3 regions of the Amycolatopsis sp. NPDC104863 genome follow, and region 2 is predicted to be linked to each of the others. Evidence: riboswitches for the same ligand, from Rfam matches in the RefSeq annotation. Region 2 holds a riboswitch; each other region holds the start of a gene.
What was found. A riboswitch is a leader RNA that binds a small molecule or an ion and turns the genes downstream of it on or off. The one in region 2 is predicted to bind thiamine pyrophosphate.
Positions count from the first base shown of each region.

Region 1: another riboswitch for thiamine pyrophosphate. It lies ahead of thiO (glycine oxidase ThiO); the one in region 2 lies ahead of ACZ63J_RS44690 (thiamine ABC transporter substrate-binding protein).
Region 3: another riboswitch for thiamine pyrophosphate. It lies ahead of thiC (phosphomethylpyrimidine synthase ThiC); the one in region 2 lies ahead of ACZ63J_RS44690 (thiamine ABC transporter substrate-binding protein).

Region 1 covers NZ_JBVJOW010000004.1:644,032-650,828, reverse strand. The annotation lists gene thiD (bifunctional hydroxymethylpyrimidine kinase/phosphomethylpyrimidine kinase) at 1-135, shown strand, start outside; gene ACZ63J_RS24705 (ion transporter) at 195-1,001, shown strand; gene ACZ63J_RS24700 (SDR family oxidoreductase) at 998-1,837, opposite strand; gene ACZ63J_RS24695 (winged helix-turn-helix transcriptional regulator) at 1,922-2,296, shown strand; gene ACZ63J_RS24690 (MarR family winged helix-turn-helix transcriptional regulator) at 2,293-2,727, opposite strand; gene thiG (thiazole synthase) at 2,825-3,583, opposite strand; gene thiS (sulfur carrier protein ThiS) at 3,585-3,785, opposite strand; gene thiO (glycine oxidase ThiO) at 3,785-4,858, opposite strand; TPP riboswitch at 4,852-4,957, opposite strand; gene thiE (thiamine phosphate synthase) at 4,989-5,648, shown strand; gene ACZ63J_RS24665 (OmpA family protein) at 5,829-6,797, shown strand, end outside.
Region 2 covers NZ_JBVJOW010000011.1:201,274-208,070, forward strand. The annotation lists gene ACZ63J_RS44670 (dienelactone hydrolase family protein) at 1-377, opposite strand, end outside; gene ACZ63J_RS44675 (helix-turn-helix transcriptional regulator) at 512-1,321, shown strand; gene ACZ63J_RS44680 (ABC transporter ATP-binding protein) at 1,323-2,330, opposite strand; gene ACZ63J_RS44685 (ABC transporter permease) at 2,330-3,961, opposite strand; gene ACZ63J_RS44690 (thiamine ABC transporter substrate-binding protein) at 3,937-4,989, opposite strand; TPP riboswitch at 5,012-5,119, opposite strand; gene ACZ63J_RS44695 (4a-hydroxytetrahydrobiopterin dehydratase) at 5,152-5,436, shown strand; gene ACZ63J_RS44700 (hypothetical protein) at 5,512-5,640, shown strand; gene ACZ63J_RS44705 (hypothetical protein) at 5,818-6,285, opposite strand; gene ACZ63J_RS44710 (ArsR family transcriptional regulator) at 6,285-6,797, opposite strand, start outside.
Region 3 covers NZ_JBVJOW010000004.1:655,140-661,936, reverse strand. The annotation lists gene ACZ63J_RS24755 (glycoside hydrolase family 15 protein) at 1-2,017, opposite strand, end outside; gene ACZ63J_RS24750 (S1C family serine protease) at 2,217-3,128, shown strand; TPP riboswitch at 3,167-3,288, shown strand; gene thiC (phosphomethylpyrimidine synthase ThiC) at 3,282-4,919, shown strand; gene thiD (bifunctional hydroxymethylpyrimidine kinase/phosphomethylpyrimidine kinase) at 4,916-5,716, shown strand; gene ACZ63J_RS24735 (hypothetical protein) at 5,721-6,248, shown strand; gene ACZ63J_RS24730 (alkaline phosphatase family protein) at 6,292-6,797, opposite strand, start outside.

The DNA of each region.
Region 1 (6,797 bases), on a different contig from region 2:
AAGGGGATGTCCGTGGTCGAGGCGGCGCGGTACGGCAAGTGGTTCGTCTCCCACGCCGTCGAGCACGCCTACCCGATGGGCGCCAAGGTCGGCCCGGTCTCGGCCTTCTGGCGGCTGGCACCCGAGGAGCGCTGAGCGACCGCCCGGTTACCATCCCTGCGTTTACTGATCCTTGAACTCAGCAGGGGGCGGCCTTGACCGGACGCGAGCGGGTGGCGAAGGTCCTCGACGACCGCCGCTTCCAGAACTTCATCATCGCCGTGATCGTGTTCAACGCGGTCACGCTCGGGATGGAGACGTCGACGTCGCTGATCGACGGCTACGGCACCCTCCTGCACACGCTCGACCACATCGCGCTGGGCATCTTCGTCGCCGAGCTGCTGGCGAAGTTCTACGCCTACCGCGGCGCGTTCTTCCGCGACAACTGGAACGTCTTCGACCTGCTGGTCGTCGGCATCGCGGTGATCCCGGCGACCGGGCCGTTCGCCGTGCTGCGGTCGCTGCGCGTGCTTCGGGTGCTGCGGCTGATCTCGGTGGTGCCGTCGATGCGGAAGGTCGTCTCCGGACTGCTCGCCGCGATCCCCGGCATGGCCTCGATCGCCGCGCTGCTCGCGCTGATCATCTTCGTGGCCGGGGTGATGGCGACGAAGCTGTTCGGCGTCATCTCGCCGGAGAACTTCGGTGACCTCGGCACGTCGCTGTTCACGCTGTTCCAGGTGATGACCGGCGAGGCGTGGCCGGACATCGCGAAGGAGATCATGGTCCAGGCGCCGATGGCCTGGATCTTCTTCGTCGTCTACATCCTGGTGTCCAGCTTCGCGGTGCTGAACCTCTTCATCGCCGTCGTCGTCAGCGGCATGGAGGACGAGCTGCGCCAGGACATCCGCGAGGAAGAGGCGAAGCAGGCCGAGACGCAGGCCGCGGCGAACCAGGAGATCCTCGACGAGCTCCGCGCCGTCCGCGCGGAGCTCGCCGAGCTGCGGCGTGAACAGGCGGCTTAGCGGAACGCGGCGAGGTTGCGGGCGACCCAGGCGGCGAAGGACCGCGGTGGCCGGCCGAGGACCCGCTCGAGGTCCGGGCTGACCCGCAGCTCGGCCGCGCTCGGGGCGCCGAGGATGTCCAGGGTGTCGTCGGCGAGCTCGCCCGGCATGGTCTGGGTCATCCCGGCCTTGGCTTCTTCGCGGGTGAGCTCGTGGAACCGCACGGGAGTGCCGAGCGCGGCTTCGATGGCCGACGTCTGCCCGCGCGGCGTGATCACCTCGGGGCCGGTCAGCTCGTAGGTGCCGCCGGTGTGCCGGTCGTCCAGCAGGCAGGCCGCGGCGACCTCCGCGATGTCCGCCGGGTCGATGATCGGCACGCCGGTGTCCCCGAAGGGCGCGGCGACAACCTGCCGCGTGCGGACGGATTCGGCCCACCACAGGGCGTTGGACGCGAACCCGCCCGGCCGCAGGATCGCCCAGTCCAGGCCGGACTCCCGCACCCGGTCCTCCAGCGCGCGCATCGCGACCCGCGTCGTGCCGAAGGGCCTGGTCACCACCCCCAGGGTGGAGAGCAGGACCACCCGGCGGACCCCGGCGGCCGCGGCCGCGTCGAGGGCACGGGCGGGGTCGGCGCCGGTGGCGTGCAGGTCGCCGGACAGCAGCAGGAACACCGCCTTCGCCCCGGCCAGCGCCGGCTCCAGCCCGGCGGGCTCGGCGAGGTCGGCCACCACGTGCCGGACGCCGTCCGGCACGGCCGCGGTGTGCCGCGACACCGCCGTCACCTGCTGCCCCGCCTCGGCCAGCGCCCGCACCAGCGGCCGGCCCACGTTCCCGGTAGCCCCGGTCACCACGATCATGAAAGCTCCTTCGTCCGATGTCTTACCGACGCTAGGAGCCGAGCTAACTTCTGGTAAGGACATACCTTTGGGTAAGCTCATGACATGACCGGAGGCTCACAGCTCACCCCGACCGCCGGCGCGGCCCGGTATGACGTGTTTCACACCGACTGCCCCGCACGCGACGTCGTCGACCACGTGACGAGCCGGTGGGGCATCTGGGTCCTGATCTCGTTGCAGAGCAACGACCTCAGGTTCTTCGAGCTGCGCGAGAGCATCGAGGGCATCAGCGAGAAGATGCTCGCCCAGTCCCTGCGCGCCCTGGTCGAGGACGGCCTGATCTGGCGGCAGGTCGAGCCGACGACACCACCCCGGGTCACTTACGGGCTGACGGAGTTCGGCCGCGACGTGGGCGAGCCGCTGGCGGAGCTGTTCGGCCGGATCACCCGGCGGCTCATGCCGGACGAGCAGCCGGCTTAGCGGTCTTCGTCGGCGATGAGCGCTTCAAGCGCCGGAATCGCCGCCGTCAGGGCTTCGCGGTGCTCCGGCGACAGCCGGTCCAACCGCCGGTTCAGCTCCTGCACGCGCGTCGAGCGGACACCCGACACCAGCCGCTCGCCCTCTTCCGTCGCCTTCGCCAGCCACGCGCGGCGGTCGACCGGATCCGGCTCGCGGCTCACGTACCCCGCCTCGACGAGGGACGCAATGATCCGCGACATGGTCGCCGCGGCGACACCCTCCTTCGCGGCGAGGTCGCCGAGGCGCAGCTGACCGGAGATCACCAGCGTCGCCAGCGCCGAGATCGCGCCGTGGCCGGGACCCGGCACGCCGGCCTGCCGCAGTGACCGGGACAGCCTCCCGACGGCGAGGTACAGCCTGCCCGAGACGTCCTGGACCGAGGTGCTGGTCACGGCTGGCTCCTTCTGCCCTGCCCCGCCGCGGGTGCGCCGGAAAGTGCCGTCCACCTTACGGGTTCGCGGTGCACGTTCGGCGTTAAGCCACCCCGGTTCACCGGGGTGGGCTCGACGCGTGCGCCCAGAAACGCTGCGGCACCCGGCCGGCCTCACGGGCCAGCCGGCCGGCGACGACACCCGCCCGCATCGCCGCCGCCATCCGCTCCGGGTCGGCCGCTCGGGTGACCGCCGTGGACAGCAGGACGGCGTCACAGCCGAGCTCCATCGCCAGCGTCGCGTCCGACGCGGTGCCGATTCCGGCGTCCAGGATCACCGGCACGCCCGCCCGCGAGACGATCAGCTCGATGTTGTGCGGATTCCGGATGCCGAGGCCGGTCCCGATCGGCGCGCCCAGCGGCATCACGGCGGCGCAGCCGGCCTCCTCCAGGCGCAGCGCGAGCACCGGATCGTCGTTCGTGTAGGCGAACACGGTGAAGCCGTCGGCGGCCAGCCGCTCGGCGGCGTCGAGGGTTTCGATCGGGTCCGGCAGCAGCGTCCGGTCGTCGGCGTGCACCTCGAGCTTGATGAGATCGGTATCCAGCGCCTCGCGCGCCAGCTGCGCGGTGAGCACGGCTTCGGCGGCCGTGCGGCAGCCCGCGGTGTTCGGCAGCAGCTCGATGCCCAGCCTTTTCAAGAGTTCGAGGACGCCGGAGCCGCCTTCGGCGTCCGCGCGGCGCATGGCGACGGTCGTCAGCTCGGTGCCGGAGGCGACCAGCGCGCGTTCGAGCACGGCGAGGTTCGCCGCGCCGCCGGTGCCGATGATCAGCCGCGACCGGAGCTTGGCAGTGCCGATGACCAGCGGTTCGACGTCCACTTCAGCCTCCCTGGACCGCGGTGAGCACGTCGACGCCGGCACCCTTGGGCACGGCGGTGGCCGCCCAGTCGCTCCGGCGGACGACCACGCCGTCGACCGCGACGGCGATCCCGGGTCGCTGCCCGCCGGACGCCTCGAGGACGTCGGCGACCGTGGCGCCGTCCGGGAACTCCGTCCACTTCCCGTTGAGCTTGATCTCCATCACACGTGCTCCTTCTGGTGCAGGCGGTCGGGCGAAGCCGCTTCGGTGCCTTCGGGCGGCTTCTCACCCTCGAGCCAGGCGACCACGGCGTCCGCGGTCACGGGGGCCATCAGCAGGCCGTTGCGGTGGTGCCCGGTCGCGGCGAAGACGCCGTCGTCCAGGACACCGAGGTACGGCAGGGCGTCGCGGCTGGCGGCCCGCAGGCCCGCGGCGACCTCGGCCAGCTCGTACTCGGTGATCGCGGGGAAAACCCGTTCGGCGCCTTCGATCAGCTCACGCACCCCGCGCGCGGTGACGGCCCGGTCGAAGCCCGCCTCGTACTGGGTCGCGCCGAGGACGAGCTCCTGGTCGCCGCGCGGGACGAGGTAGATCGGCCGGCCCTCGACGACGGCCCGCACGGTGTGCGACGGCGGCGGCAGGCAGCCACGCCGGGGTTTGAGCCGGAGAATCTCCCCCTTGAGCGGGCGGACGGCGTCGGCGAGCTGCGGGTGCAGCCGGCCGGTCCACGCTCCCGCGGCGAGCACGACCGCGTCGGCGTCCGGGATGGCCGTCACGCGTTCACGGACGAACCGGACATCCCGCTTCTGGCAGGCCGCGTACAGGGCGTTGAGGAGTTTTCGGTTGTCCACGGCCAGGTCGCCGGGCACGTGGAGTCCACTTCGGACGGACCCGACGCCGGGCTCGAGACGTTTGGTCTCGCGGCCGGTGAGGCGGTCCGCCGCGCGGCCGATCGAGTGCAGGTAACCGGCGAGGATGTCGAGGTGGCCGGCGTCGGCGCTGTCGAACGCGACCACGAGCGTCCCGTGCCCGGCCAGGCCGGGGTCGACGCCCTCCTGCGCGAGGTCGCTCGCGAAGCCGGGCCAGCGTCTCAACGACTCTTCGCCGAGGCTGAGGACGTCTTCCTCACCCGGCCAGGCCTCGGTGACCGGGGCGAGCATGCCGCCGGCCAGCCAGGACGCGCCGCCGCGGACGGGCTCGGGGTCGTACAGGGTGACCTGGTGCTTCCGGCCGGCGGCACGCCAAGCCGTGGACAGGCCGATCACTCCGCCGCCCACCACTGCCAGGTTCGTCATGGGATCACGCTCCCTGCGCCGGCATGACCCGGATCAGGTTCCACGGTCGGAGCGGCAGCTCCCTCTCAGCCCGTGCCTCGGGCTCCCGTGCGGACCAGTCCACCCTAGCTCGCCAGGTACGGTCGCCGCTATGCCCGCCCTTTCCGGTGACAAGATCCGCGCCCGCCTCGACGCGGCGCGCCTGTACCTGTGCACGGACGCCCGCACGTCCCGCGGCGACCTCGCCGCCTTCGCCGACGCGGCCCTGGCCGGCGGCGTCGACATCATCCAGCTGCGCGACAAGACCGGCGCCTTGGAAGCCGCGGGAGAGATCGCCGCGCTGGAGGTGCTGGCCGAGGTGTGCGAGCGGCACGGCGCGCTGCTGTCGGTGAATGACCGCGCGGACGTCGCCCTGGCGGTCGGCGCGGACGTGCTCCACCTGGGCCAGGACGACATCCCGGTCCCGCTGGCCCGGCGGATCCTGGGTGACGACGTGGTGATCGGCCGCTCGACGCACTCGGTCGACCAGGCCTCGGCGGCCGCGTCGGAGCCGGGCGTGGACTACTTCTGCACGGGCCCGTGCTGGCCGACACCGACCAAGCCCGGCCGGTCCGCGCCGGGCCTGGACCTGGTGCGCTCGACGGCGGCTGCCACTCCGGCGCGGCCCTGGTTCGCGATCGGCGGCATTGACATGCCGCGGCTCCCGGAGGTGCTGGAGGCGGGCGCGTCCCGGATCGTGGTGGTCCGGGCGATCACCGAAGCCGAGGACCCCGAAGCCGCCGCCCGGGAGCTGCGCGCCCGCCTGCCCTGAAAGAACAGGTTCGGCCGACCTCACACATTTGTTACGGTCGAAATCAGATCTTCATCCCGCCCGCATCGAATTTACCCGATCGGGCCACTTGGAGAAAGCGTGGAGTAACGACGTTCGGCCGAACACCGACCTCCGTGCGGAACCCCGACGCAAGGGCAATAGGGGCCGCACGGAGGATTCGTGAAAACCTACGACGCCGAGATCGGCGCTTCGCCGAAACGCTCGATCTCCAAAGGCACTCGCATCATGGCGGTCTTCGCCGGCGCAGTGGTGCTTTTCGTCGCGATCGTGGTCGTGTTGAACCAGCTCGAAGATCCGGCGAAGAGCACGAACCTGGTGTGGCTGGCGGAAAAGACCACGCATTCTCCCGGCACGCTGCCGCGTGCGTTGCGCGATCGCGTCCGGCAGGCCGGAAAGGACGGCGGAGCCAGACTCACCGCCTACGCTGTCGGCGAGCAGGCGGTGAACGTCGCCAACGACGTCGGCCTGGACCTCGACCGCGGCAACGGAAAAGTCGACGACAGCCGACAGCAGGCGTCCAATGTCGACAAGATCCTCAAGGACGTCACCGGACGCATGAGCAAGGCCGAGGTCAGCCAGAAGGGCTTCTCCCTGTACGCCGCATTGCACGCTGCCGCGGACGAGGCCGCGCGGACGGAGCAGGCCGAGGTCTGGCTGTCGAGCACCGTACTGACCGGCACCCTGGATCCATTCACGATCTCGTCGCTGAGCGCCGGTGCGGACCCCGAACAGGCCGTCGACGAGGTGTTGAAGACCTCGTTGAAGGATCTGGATCTGCAGGGCGTTGATCTGCACGTCGTCTTTTTGACCCCGGTGGGTACTGAACAGCGGCCGCTTGACCCGAGATCGGAATCCTGGCGCGAAAAGTTCACCGCGGCTCTCGCTGATCGCCTCGGTGCGCAAATCGCGGACCCGCTCCACGACAATGGAATGACCGCCGCCTGGCCGAACGCCTCGGACGTCCCGCCGATCGTCCCGTTCACCCCGCCGGCGCCGCCGGTCAAAACGGCGGACCCTCGGATCGACGAGGCGGCGTTCGCCCCGGACAGCGCGGAGCTGATCGACCGGCCGGCCGCGACCGCGGTGGCCGTACAAGCCGCCGAGCTGTACCGGAACACGAACGGGAAG
Region 2 (6,797 bases):
ACGGTGAACACCGGCCCGTCGCCGAGGAAGTCCCGTGCGGCGGCGACGTCTTCCGCGACGTCGTCCGGCCGCACCTGCGGCAGGTGGCTTTCCCAGTCGAACGCGTCGTCCCGCGCACCGAGTCCCGCGGTGCGGCCGTAGTAGTCGACGGCGACCGTCTCGAACCCGGCTTCGGCGAACCGGCGGGTCAGGTCGCGGTAGAAGGCGTGCACCCCGCGGACGTCCGGCAACAGGACGATCTTGCGGCCGTTCGGCGCGGCGGGCACCGCGTGGTGGGCGAGGAACTCGACGCTCGAGGTCAGCGTCAGGGGTCCGTCCGCCGCCACCTCGCCCCGGATCGGCGGTGCGGGCGGGCGGCTTTCGGTGCTGTGGCACATGGGAAGTCCTTTCGTCCCGGCCGAGCTTGCCGTGCACCGGCATGCGGTCCCAGCCCCTGTCGTGGGGACGGTCCGTCGTTCCTGGTACCAGCAGGGCCAGGCCCGCGGCGCGGAAAAGCCGCACACTGGCACGCATGGACCGGGAACTGGGCCGCTTCCTGAAGTCGCGCCGCGAAGCCGCGACACCGGCCGGCAGCGGAATCCTCACCGGCCCCCGGCGACGGGTGGCCGGCCTGCGGCGCGAGGAGGTCGCGCAGCTCGCCGGGATCAGCGTCGAGTACTACGTCCGCCTGGAGCAGGGCCGGGCGCGCGGCCCGTCACCCGAGGTCCTCGACGCGCTGGCCCGGACCCTGCGGCTCGACGACGTCGAACGCGGTCACCTGCACGACCTCGCGTCGGCCCGGCCCGCCCGGCCGCCGTCGGCCCGCCGGGCACGCCCGGAGCTCGTGCAGCTGCTGGCGAAGCTGGACCGCGTCCCCGCCCTCGTCCTCGACCACCGGCTCGACGTCCTCACGTGGAACCCGCTGTCCGCGCAGCTGTTCTTCGACTTCGCGGCGACGCCGTCCCGCAACCTCGCCCGGTTCTGCCTGCTCGACCCGGCGAGCCGCGAGGTGTTCCCGGACTGGCCCGACGTCGCCCGCGCCACCGTCGGCCAGCTGCGGCTGGTCGCGGCGCGCTACGCGACCGACCAGGCGCTCGCGACCCTCATCGGGGAGCTGACACTGCGGAGCGAGCCGTTCCGGACGCTGTGGTCGGGCCGGGTGGTGCAGCAGCGCACGCACGGGCGCAAGCGCTTCCGCCACCCGGTCGCGGGCGAGCTGACGCTGCGGTTCGAGAACTTCGAGCTGCCGGACTCCTCGGGCCAGCGGCTGGTGACCTTCACCGCGGAACCCGGCAGCCCGTCGGAGTCCGCGCTGGACCTCCTCGCGCACTGGGCCGGCTGAGTCAGCCGACCAGCGCGACGCCGTCCGGGTCGAACTCCAGCGTCACCGCGTCCCCGGCCCGCAGGTCCGACGCCGCCGGCGCGACCGCGTCCACTGTGGACTCCGCGAGCTTCACGACGAGCCGGACGTGCTCCCGCCGGTGCACCGCCGCCACGACTTCGCCCGGCACGCCTTCCGCGGCCACCCGCAAAGCATGCGGCCGCAGGCCGAGCCGGACCGGGCCGTCGTCGACGTCCGGGAGCGCGACGTCACCCAGCTCCGTGTGCACCACTCCGCCCGCCGCGACGCCGGCCACGAAGGTCGTCACGCCGAGGAACCGCGCCACGTCGTCGTCCGCCGGGTTGCGCCACACGCGCCGGACCGCGCCCTCCTGGGGGACCTCACCCGCGTCGAGCACCGCAACCCGGTCGGCCAGTGTGAACGCCTCTTCCTGATCGTGCGTCACCAGCAACGCCGTGATCTTGCTGCGCCGCAACAGGTCCGCGAGGTCGATCGCCAGCTGCTCGCGCAACCCGGCGTCCAAACCGGACAGTGGCTCGTCGAGCAGCAGCAGCCGCGGCTTCGGCGCCAGCGCCCGGGCCAGCGCGACCCGCTGCGCCTGCCCACCGGACAGCTCCGTGACGCGCCGGCGTTCGAAGCCCGAGAGCCCCACCAGCGCCAGCAGCTCGGCCACCCGCGAAGCCCACTGGGAGCGGGGAACGCCGTGCATCCGCAGGCCGAACGCGATGTTCGCGGCGACGTCGCGGTGGCCGAACAGCTGGCCGTCCTGGAAGACCAGCCCGAAGCCGCGGCGGTGGACCGGCACCGCGCCGAGGTCGTCGCCGTCCCAGCTCACCGTGCCGCGCGCCGACGGCTCGAGCCCGGTGATCGCGCGCAGGAGCGTCGACTTGCCCGAGCCCGACGGGCCGAGCAGCGCCAGCACTTCGCCGTCGGCGATGTCCAGCCGGACGTCGCGCACCGCCGTGAACGATCCGTAGTGGACCGTCAGGTCCCGCACCGACAGCGCCATCAGAACTCTCCCACCCGGCCGCGCGCGGCCCCGAGCCGGTCGATCAGCGCGACCGCCAGCACCGTCACGAGCATCAGCAGCGCGCACGCGGCGTACGCCATCTGGTTGTTCAGCTCCCCCGGACGCGCCATCAGCGACGCGACGGCGACCGGCAGCGTCGGCGCCGTCGGCCGCGCGAGGAAGCTCGTCGCCCCGAACTCGCCGAGCGCGACGACGAACCCGAACCCCGCGGCGGCGACCAGCGGCCGCAGCGTCAGCGGCAGGTCGATCTCCCGCCACACCCGCAGCGGGCTCGCCCCGAGCGTCGAGGCGGCCTGCCGCAATCGGACATCGACCGAGCGCAGCACCGGCAGCACCATCCGCACGACCAGCGGGATGATCACGAGCGCCTGGGCCAGCGGCACCAGGTAGGGCGACGTCCGGAGGTCGCCGGGCAGCGCGTCGAGCGTCACCAGGTACCCGAACCCGACGGTCACCGCGGACACCCCGAGCGGCAGCATCAGCACGGCGTCCATGGTTTCGCCGAGCCCGCGCGCGGCCCGGGTCGGCGACCGCCGCAGCGCCACCAGCACCACGGACGCGAGCACCCCGACGACCATCGCGAGCAGCGTCGCGTCGACGGCCACCTTCAGCGAGTTCACCGCGGCGTCCCAGCCGGAGACCTGCAGCGCGCCCTTCTCGCCAGTGCTGGTTAACGCTCGATAACCGGCGAAGCTCCAGCCGTCCGAGCTGGACACCGACTCGGCGAGCAGCGCGACGATCGGCGTCAGCACCAGAGCCAGGACGACTCCAGCGACGCCGACAGCCCACCACTCACCGCCGCGCGGGCGCCGCGCCTGGCCGGCCCCGGTCCGGGCGCCTTCCTTCCGACGTCGCGCCAGGCCGCCGAGAACGAGAGCGGCGACCACGGCGGCGAACTGGATCAGCGAAAGCGCCGCCGCGCCCGAGAGGTCCAGGAGGTCGACCGTCCGCAGGTAGATCTCGGTCTCCAGAGTCCGGTACTTCGCGCCGCCGAGGATCAGCACCACCCCGAAACTGGTGGCGCAGAACAGGAACACCACGGCCGCGGCGGACGCGATCGCGGGCGCCAGCGCCGGCAGCGTCACCGAGCGGAACGCCCGCCACGGTGACGCACCCAGCGCACGGGCGGCGTCGGTCGTCCGCGAATCCAGCCGTGCCCACAGCCCGGCGACGGTCCGCGCGACGACGGCGACGTTGAAGAAGGCGTTGGCCAGCACGATCGGCAGCACGCCGCCGTCCGGCCAGAGCGCCCGGAACGCCAGCCCGACCACGACGGTCGGCAGCACGAACGGCACCAGCACCAGCGTCCGCGCGAGGCCGACGCCGGGCAGCTTCACCCGGGCCAGCACGAACGCCACGGGCAGCCCGGCCAGCACGGCGACCACTGTCGACGCGGCCGCGCTCGCCACCGTGAACCCGGCCAGCTGCCAGGTCCGCGGGTCGCCCAGGACCGCGTCGAGCCCGCCCGCGGCGAACCCGCGGCCGACGATCGCCAGCACCGGCCAGGCGAAGAACACGACCAGGAAGCCGATCGGGGCCAGGCCGAGCAGCGCCAGGCCGAGGCCTCGGGCCGTCCGTGGTGGGGCTAGGACTGCACGAGCGTGCGCCATTCGCCGATCCACTTCTCGCGTCCGGCCTGCACCTGGTCCGCGGGCAGCGTCTGCGGCTTCTGCGGCAGCGGCGCGACCTGCGCCCAGCCCGCGGGCAGGTCGACCCCCTGGCGCGCGGGGTAGACGTACATGTTCGCGGCCACCGTCGCCTGGAACTGCTGCGACAGCAGGAAGTCGACGACCTTGCGCGCGCTCTCGGTCTGCTTGCCGTTCGCCAGCACCCCCGCGTACTCGACCTGGCGGTAACAGGTGTCGAGCAGCGCCTTGGTGCGTGGCTTCCCGTCGTCACCCACCTCGGCGGCCGGCGAGGAGGCGTACGAAACGACGATCGGGCGCGGTCCCTTGCCGGACGAGCCGGAGAAGTCCTTGGTGTAGGCCTCTTCCCAGCCGCTGACGACCTTGAGGCCGTTGGCCTTCAGCTTGGTCCAGTAGTCCTTCCAGCCCGCCTCGCCGTACTTGGCGACCGTGCCGAGGAGGAACGCCAGCCCGGGCGAAGCGGTCGCCGGGTCCTCGGCGACCAGCAGGTCCTTGTACTTCGGGTCGGCGAGGTCGTCGTAGGTCTCCGGGGCCGCGAGGCCCTTGCTCGTGAAGTAGTTCGTGTCGACGTTGACGCAGACGTCGCCGACGTCGACCGCGGAGAGCCGGTGCTCGGGGTCGACGGCGTAGCGCTGCGGCCCGCGGTCGGCCTCCGGGCTGGTGTAGGGCTCGAAGACGCCTTCGGTGAGCGCGCGCGAGGCGAAGGTCGAGTCGACGCCGTACGCGACGTCGCCGACCGGGTTGGCCTTGGTCAGCACGAGCTTGTTGGTCAGCGATCCGGCGTCGCCCTGCTTGAGCACGGAGATCTTGATGCCCGACTGCTTCTGGAAGGCGTCGAGCACCTCCTGCGGGGCCAGGAAGGAGTCGTGCGTCACGAGGGTGACGGTGGGCGTCTGCTGCGTGCCACCGTCACCGTCCGACAGCGAGCACGCCGCGGCGACGGCACTGACGGCGGCGACGGCCGTCGCGGCGCGAACAGCCCTGCGTTTCATCTACCCTCCTGCACTTTCACCGGACGAGGAGGAAGAGCCCTCCCTTCGCCGGCATGATCCGGTCAGGTGCGAACGGTCGCGGGGTGACCCGCCTCTCAGCCCGGCTGACCGGACTCCCGTGGCAACCGTGCAGCGTAGTCCAGGACGTACGACCATGGAGACATGACGGAAATCTTGAGCGACTCCGAAGCCGACGGACGACTGGGCGCCGGCTGGACCCGGTCCGGCGCGGTGATCTCCCGCGAGGTGGAGCTGGCGAGCTTCCCGCAGGCGATCGAGGTGGTGGACCGCGTCGCGGTGCTCGCCGAAGCGGCCGACCACCACCCGGACATCGACATCCGCTGGCGCACGCTGACGTTCCGCCTCTCGACCCACTCGGCGGGCGGCTTGACGGAGAAGGACTTCTCGCTGGCCGCCGAGATCGACTCGGTGCTTTCTTCTCTGTGACCTCGGTTACGCTCAGTGCACTTTTTGGCCGTTTCGACGTCTCTCGGTAAACAACTTTGCTAGGAGAGACGAGACATGACGCAGGCGATCGTGGTCGGCACGGCGGCATTCGCGACGATGGTGGCAGCGGCCGGCGGTGTGCTCTGGTTCACCGCCCGCGGCCGCCGTCACCCGGATGCCGGTGAGTTCGATCACAGCCGCTAACAAACCGCAAGATCAGCGCGCTGAGCAGGGCGGAAGCATCGGATTCGGCCTTAGGAAGAGCCATGAACAGCACCGCCACCCTCACCGCCGCCCAGCGCGCCTGGATCAACGCCCTCGCCCCCGCGGTGGTGCTGATCGCCATCGCCCTGATGGGCCTGCTCGGCTGAACCGCCGCCGTCAGTACCGCGGCATGTTCGGGATCGCCTTCTCGGCCACTTCGATGAGGGCCTCCACTTTCGGGACGTCGGCCGCCACGTCCTCCGCCGTCAGCGAAGGCGCCTCCGAGGATCGGTAGGCGACTTCGTTGCGGCGGGCCCGCATCCGGTTGAAGGGGCGCAGCACGTGCCCCAGCGGCGGGTCGAGCTGAGCGAGAACGGCCTCGTAGACGGTGACGTGCCCACCCCGGCTCGTCACACGCAGGCCCTGGTTCTGCAGGACGGCCGCCAACGCACGCCGCGCGCCGTCGTAAGCCAGCGTGTACGCGCCTTCCGGATCGGTTTCCTTCAGCCGCAGCGCCGAAGCCAGGTGCGTGCGCGCGCGGACGAGCTCGGCCTCGGCGGCCTCCCGCGACGCCGGAACGTGCTCGATCGCACCGCGGGTGATGAACGCGTCGATCCGCTCACGTCCTTGGTTCCACTGGGGCATCAGGCCTCCTGGCCGAGGTTCACCGGGACCAGCGGACGTTCACGCACGCTGGTGACAAACGGATCCGCCGTCTCCGCGGCCCACGACTCCGGCGAGATCCGGTGCACGTTGACCTCACGGTTCAGCTGCCGCGACACGCCTTCGGCCAGGTCGAAGAGCTCGTCCGGATCGGGCGAGCCGACAACAAGGACGTCGACGTCACCGGGCGGCGGGCCGGGTTCACCGCGGTAGCGCGCCGCCCACGAGCCGTAGATGAAGGCCTCGGTCACGCCGGCCAGCCCGGAAAGGGCCTCGGCGAGCAGCGGCATCGGCCCGAAGGTGACCGCGATGAGGTCGCTCAACGGCCGGTAGAGGGGGGTATCGGTGCGGGCTTTGACCAGCCGGCTCCGCCCGACCCGCCGGGCGTCCAGGATCCCGCCCTCGACGAGCCGCTCGACCTCCCGCAGGACGGCGGTGGGCGTGACACCACAGGCGTCGGCGAGCTCGGTGATGGTGTACTCGCGCTCCGGGTG
Region 3 (6,797 bases), on a different contig from region 2:
GACCGGACGGCGGGTTCTCGTCCCACACCTGCTCCGGCATGGTCTCCGCCGAGCTGCTCACCCGGCCGAGGTCACGCAGCCGCCGCGCGGCCGAAGCCGGGTCGCCGAGCGTCAGCTCGTACTCGCCGCGCTCCCCCGCCAGCAGCGGCCAGAGCCGGCCGAACGTCGTGCGGCTCTCGGCCGGGAACGTGTAGTCCCACGGTGAGCCGTCGGCCTGCTCGCCGTAACCGTCCTTCGTGTACCGGTGCCAGAACTGCCCGGTCGGCGTGGTGAACGCGATCTCCTTGTCGGTGACGCGGACGCTGTTGCGGATCACCGGGTCGTCGGCGCGGTAGATCCCGAGCCGCACGAGGTCGAGGAACCCGGCGTCGGTGACCGCGCGCTGGTCCATGGTGACGCTCGAGTTGCCGAGGTTGTACGTCGTCCCGGCGTTCGCGTTGGCGTCCTTGGTCAGCCGGACGAAGTACGGGTCCTTCGACAGTGGCCCGTTCGTCGTGATCGTCTGCTTCGGCAGGTCGGCCTTGAACTTGTCCGCCGCGGCGAGGTAGCGGGCGGCGTCCGCCGAAGCGCCGTTGTGCGTGGCGAGGTCCGCCGCGCAGACGAGCCCGGCGATCACCGACGCGATCGTCGACGGCGACCACCCGTCCTGTTCCTCCCAGCGCTCCTGCTGGGTCCACGGCGACGCCTGACCGTTGGGTCCCTTGTAGGACAACAGGAACTCGGCCGCCTTGCGCACGCCGGGCCAGACGTCGGCGCGTCCGAGCTGCTGGGCCAGCACGATCGGGAAAGCGGTTTCGTCGAGCTGGACCGACGTCCAGTACGGCACGCCGTCGACCCGGCTGTTCTGCGGCATGTGCCCGTCGGCCTGCTGCTGCGTGCCGAACATGTAGGTCACCGCGCGGTTCGCGGCCGCGGTGTCGCCGCCGGCGGCCAGCCCGGTCGCGATCTGGTAGAGGTCCCGCGGCCAGACCAGGTGGTAGGTGCCGGACGGCGACCACTCGGGGTCGTTGTTGCCGAAGCGCCACGGCATGCTCGGCGACGCGATGAAGGCGCCCGGGTGGTGCTTGTCCTCGCTCGCGGCGAGCGTCAGCATCGACGCCTTGTAGAGGTCACGCTCGCTGTCGGTCTTCAGCGACGACGGCGGTTTGCTGACCCCATGGAGGTACTGCTCCCAGCCGCGGTCGTAGGCGCGCGTGATGTCGCGGACGCCGCGTCGCTGCGACGCCTGCGCGCTGCCGAGCGCGTCGGACGCCTTCGCGCCCATGCCGAGCGCGAGGGTGACGTGCCGGTTCCGGACGCCGTCGGCGCTCGTCTGCCCGGTCAGCACGACGTTGCCCTTCGCGGCGGTGTCGTAGGTCTTCAGCTTGAACGTCGTCATGAGCTGCGCGGTGCCGTCGGAGCTGCCCGCGTAACCGACGCTGGTCTGCACGAAGGCGGGCTTCGCGGTGAGCGCGGCGGCGTTCGTGGCGTCCGACGCGGTGACGGCGTCACCCTTGCGCGCGGCCGAATCGTCGGAGCCGTCGTTGGTCAGGTCCGGGTCGGCGACCGCGTAGAGCTGGTACGGCCGCCCGGTGAGAGACTGGAAGTCGACATCCACCAGCACCGTCGTGGCGGCCGGGTCGGTGACGTAGGTCTTGCGCAGCCGCCAGCGGTGCTGGTCGTCGGTGATGGTCTGCTCGTAGGTCAGGCTGTCGTCGTCGGTCCGGCGGACCTGCTGCGACTTCTCCGCGTAGTCGAGGTCGGCGAAGCTGCGGCCGTCCGTGACGACGAAGTTCATCGACCGGACGCTCGGCGTCGACAGGTCCGGGTAGTAGACCTCGGACAGCTGCCCGCCCTGGAGCGTGAACCAGACGTTGCTCGACCGGTTGTGGGCGGTGCCGAAGCCGGTCTTGTTCGCGGGCAGCCAGCTCGGATGGGTGCCCGGGGCGCCGGGCGCCTCTCCCTGGGCCGCCGCGATCCCCGGGACCAGCCCGGTGACCAGCAGCCCGGCGAGGGCGCCGAACATGAGTTTGCGCATATCAACCCCACAGAAAGTCACTTCTGCACCGTTACAGAAGCGCCTGGAAGTGTCTCGCCGATCCTTCACGGGCGCATGGTCCGATCCGGTGAACCACTGACCGTCACTGGTCCGGTCGGCGGTTCACGGACAGCGAACTCCCCCCGGCCGGTTTCGAGCGCAGACTTGTAGTACCTGCAACGGTGTAATCGAGGTGCCCATGGAAGACGCGATGGACGCGTACTCGCGCGCGGTGAGCACGGTCGCCCGGACCGTCACCCCGCACGTCGCCGGGGTGCAGCTCGCGCGCGGCAGCGGCTCGGCCGTCGTCTTCGCCGAGGACGGCCACCTGCTCACCAACGCCCACGTCGTCGACGACCACCGGCGTGGTGTCGCGACCTTCGCCGACGGCAGCGAAGTGCCGTTCGACGTCGTCGGCGCCGATCCGCTGTCCGATCTCGCCGTGCTGCGGGCGCGCGGCGAGACGCCGTCGGCCGCCGAGCTCGGGGACGCCGACCAGCTCGTCGTCGGGCAGCTCGTGGTGGCCATCGGCAGCCCGCTCGGCTTCTCCGGCACGGTCACCGCCGGGGTCGTGAGCGCGCTCGGCCGGGCCCTCCCGGTGCGCCACGGCCGCGCCGGGCGCGTGATCGAAGACGTCATCCAGACCGACGCCGCGCTCAACCCCGGCAACTCCGGTGGCGCGCTCGCCGACTCCACCGGCCGGGTCGTCGGGATCAACACCGCGGTCGCCGGCGTCGGGCTCGGGCTCGCCGTGCCGATCAACACGACCACCCGCCGGATCATCGACACGCTCGTGGTCGAAGGCCGGGTGCGGCGGGCGTACCTCGGCGTCGTCGGCGTGCCCGCGCCGCTGCCGGACGACATCGCCGAGCGCACCGGCCAGACCGCCGGGCTGCGGGTGCGCGAAGTCGTCGCGGGCGGGCCCGCCGCGCTGGCCGGGCTGCGCGCCGGCGACCTCGTGCTGACCGTCGGGCGCACCCGCGTCTCGGACGCGCAGGGCATCCAGCGGCAGCTGTTCGCGGAAGTGATCGGCACCGCACTGCCGATCACCGTGCTGCGCAACGGAGCCATGGTCGACGTCTACGCCACTCCGGCCGAGTTGGTCGGGTGACTTGAGTATCGCGCCCCGGCGTGGCATGGTCGGTGGCACAACACCAACGCGGGAGCTCGCGCCATGGCGGGCTGAGAGGGTGACTGGGGTTCTCCCGGCGTCACCGACCGCATGAACCTGACCGGGTAATGCCGGCGTAGGGAGTGAAAGTCGTTGACGACGCTCGAAAACAATGCTGCCCTGAATGTCACGACCGGCCCGATCACGGGCTCGCACAAGGTGTACCACCAGACCGAATCCGGGCTGCGTGTCCCCGCCCGCCGCATCGACCTCTCGAACGGCGAACACTTCGACGTCTACGACACTTCCGGCCCCTACACGGATCCGGAAGTGTCGATCGACGTCCACAGTGGACTTCACCGGCTGCGCGCCGGGTGGGCCGACGGGCGTGAGCACAACACCCAGCTCGGGTGGGCCAAACAGGGCGTGGTCACGCGGGAGATGGAGTACATCGCCGCCCGCGAACGGGTTTCGCCGGAGTTCGTCCGGGACGAGGTCGCGCGCGGCCGGGCGGTGATCCCGGTCAACCGGCGCCACCCCGAGTCCGAGCCGATGATCATCGGCAAGAACTTCCTGGTGAAGATCAACGCCAACATGGGCAACTCGGCCGTCTGGTCGTCGGTCGAGGAGGAGGTCGACAAGATGGTGTGGGCGACCCGCTGGGGCGCCGACACGATCATGGACCTCTCCACCGGCAAACGGATCCACGAGACGCGCGAGTGGATCATCCGCAACTCGCCGGTCCCGGTCGGCACCGTGCCGATCTACCAGGCGCTCGAAAAGGTCAACGGCGAACCGGAAAAGCTGTCGTGGGAGGTCTACCGCGACACGATCGTCGAGCAGTGTGAGCAGGGTGTGGACTACGTCACGGTGCACGCCGGCGTGCTGCTGCGCTACATCCCGCTGACCGCGCGGCGCGTCACCGGGATCGTCAGCCGCGGCGGGTCGATCATGGCCGCCTGGTGCCTCGCGCACCACCAGGAGTCCTTTTTGTACACGCACTTCGAGGAGCTCTGCGAGCTGCTGCGGCAGTACGACGTCACGTTCTCCCTGGGCGACGGCCTGCGTCCGGGCTCGATCGCCGACGCCAACGACCGCGCCCAGTTCGCCGAGCTGGAGACCCTCGGCGAGCTGACGCACCTCGCGCGCTCGCACGACGTCCAGGTGATGATCGAGGGGCCCGGCCACGTGCCGATGCACAAGATCAAGGAGAACGTCGAGCTGGAGGAAAAGCTCTGCGGCGAAGCTCCGTTCTACACTCTCGGTCCACTCGCGACGGACATCGCGCCGGCGTACGACCACATCACCTCCGCCATCGGCGCGGCCCAGATCGGCTGGTACGGCACGGCGATGCTGTGTTACGTCACGCCGAAGGAGCACCTGGGCCTGCCGAACCGCGACGACGTCAAGACCGGCGTGATCACGTACAAGATCGCCGCGCACGCCGCCGACCTGGCCAAGGGGCACCAGTACGCGCAGGAGTGGGACGACGAGCTGTCCAAGGCGCGGTTCGAGTTCCGCTGGAACGACCAGTTCAACCTCTCGCTCGACCCGGACACGGCGCGCGCGTTCCACGACGAGACGCTGCCCGCCGAGCCGGCCAAGACCGCGCACTTCTGCTCGATGTGCGGCCCGAAGTTCTGCTCGATGCGGATCACGCAAGACGTCCGCAAGTACGCCGAGGAGCACGGACTGTCCACTGTGGAGGCGATCGAGGCCGGGATGGCTTCGAAGTCCGCGGAGTTCACCGAGTCCGGCGGCCAGGTCTACCTGCCCGTGGTCCAGCCGTGACTCCGCCCACCGCCCTCACCATCGCCGGATCGGACTCCGGCGGTGGTGCGGGCATCCAGGCGGACCTGCGGACGTTCTTCGCCCACGGTGTCCATGGCCTGGTCGCCCTGACGGCGGTCACGGTCCAGAACTCGCTGGGTGTGCAGGGTTTCACCGAGATCCCGGCTGACGTCGTCGCGGCGCAGATCAAGGCGGTGGCGTCCGACATGGGCGTCGGCGCGGCGAAGACGGGCATGCTGGCCACGGCGGAGATCATCCGCGCGGTGGCCAAGACCCTCGACGAGGTCGGCGGTGAGATCCCCCTGGTGGTCGACCCGGTGGCGGCGTCGATGACCGGGCATTCGTTGCTGCGCGAGGACGCGCTCGAGGCGATCCGCACGGAGCTGTTCCCGCGGGCGGTCCTGATCACCCCGAACCTGGACGAGGTCCGCCTGCTGACGGGAGTGTCCGTTGTGGACGCAGTGTCTCAGCGCGCGGCGGCGGAAGCGTTGCTGGAGTTCGGTTCCCGCTGGGTCCTCGTCAAGGGCGGCCACATGACGGGTTCGGCGGAGTGCGTGGACCTGCTGTCGGACGGCAGTTCGTTCATCTCCCTGAGCGGCCCCCGGTATGCGACGGAGAACACCCACGGCGGCGGCGACACACTGGCGTCAGCGATCACTTCGGGGCTCGCGAAGGGTGCCTCGGTGCCGGACGCGGTGGCGGCGGGGAAGAAGTTCATCGAGCGCTGCGTGGCGGAGGCCTATCCGCTCGGTGCGGGGGTCGGACCGGTGTCGCCGTTCTGGGTGCTGCCAGACTGAGCGGGTGAGAGAACCCGACGAGCTGTGGGCGGCCCTGTCCGAGGAGCTGCGCGCCGAGATCGACGGCCTGCTCGCCGACGGCCACTTCGTGCACGCGATCCTCGCCCTGCGGGAGAAGTCGGGCCTCGACCCGGTGCCGGGGATCAACGAAGGCAAGGGGCTGGCGGGCTTCCGCACCGCTCTCCTGCACGAGCGCGGCCTGCTGAAACCGCCGCCGGAGTACACCGTGGACGGCATGCTCGCCGAGGTCTCGGCGCGGGGCCTGACCCCGCTCGCCATCGAGATAACCTGGGACGGCGATTCCCGGGGGTGGCACACCGAGCTGTGCGCGGTCGTCAAGGACCCGGACTTCGAACTGGCCTGTCTCGGCCGGTTCGTGCCGCACCTCGACCGCACCCGGTCGGTGCGGGACGAAGCGCGGGAGAAGGGTCAGGCGGTCGCGGACCGGCTCGGCGTGCCCTTCTACTTCCCGCTCCCCGACACTCCCGACATCGAGCAGCCGCACTGGTGGGACCTACCGCACTCGTCGTGAGTGGTAATTAGGGTTAGAACCCGAATTACCACTCACGACGGGGTCAGCGGGTCGTGAGGCGCGGGGCGTCGACCGCCCAGTACCAGTTGTTGCCGGCCGCATACAGGCGCCACGTGAAGCGGGCCGTCTGGGCGCCCGCCGGGATCGCCACCGAGGTTGCCGTCGGCTGGGACAGGACGTCTCCACCCCGGTTGGCCGACGACGACTCCGGGCCGTAGGCGAGCAGCGTCTTCTCCGCGCCGCCGTCGAAGGACACCGTCAGCGCGCCTCGCTGGGTGCCGTCCTGGCGGTAGTGCGACACGAACCCTACGTCCACAGTGGACCTACCCGAAACCGGCAGAGACGGCGACACCAGCGAAGAATCGAACGTCCCCCGTGACGACGGCGAACCCTTGTCGTCCCACTCGTCCGGGTCCGCCACCGCGAAGACACCGCGGGACCGGACGTTCGCCTCACGCTCCTGGCCCGGCGCGGTGCGCGTCCAGAAGTCGTCGTTCGTGAACGCCCAGCCCTGCCACTCCGTGACGCCCGCGGGCATGCCCGACGCGT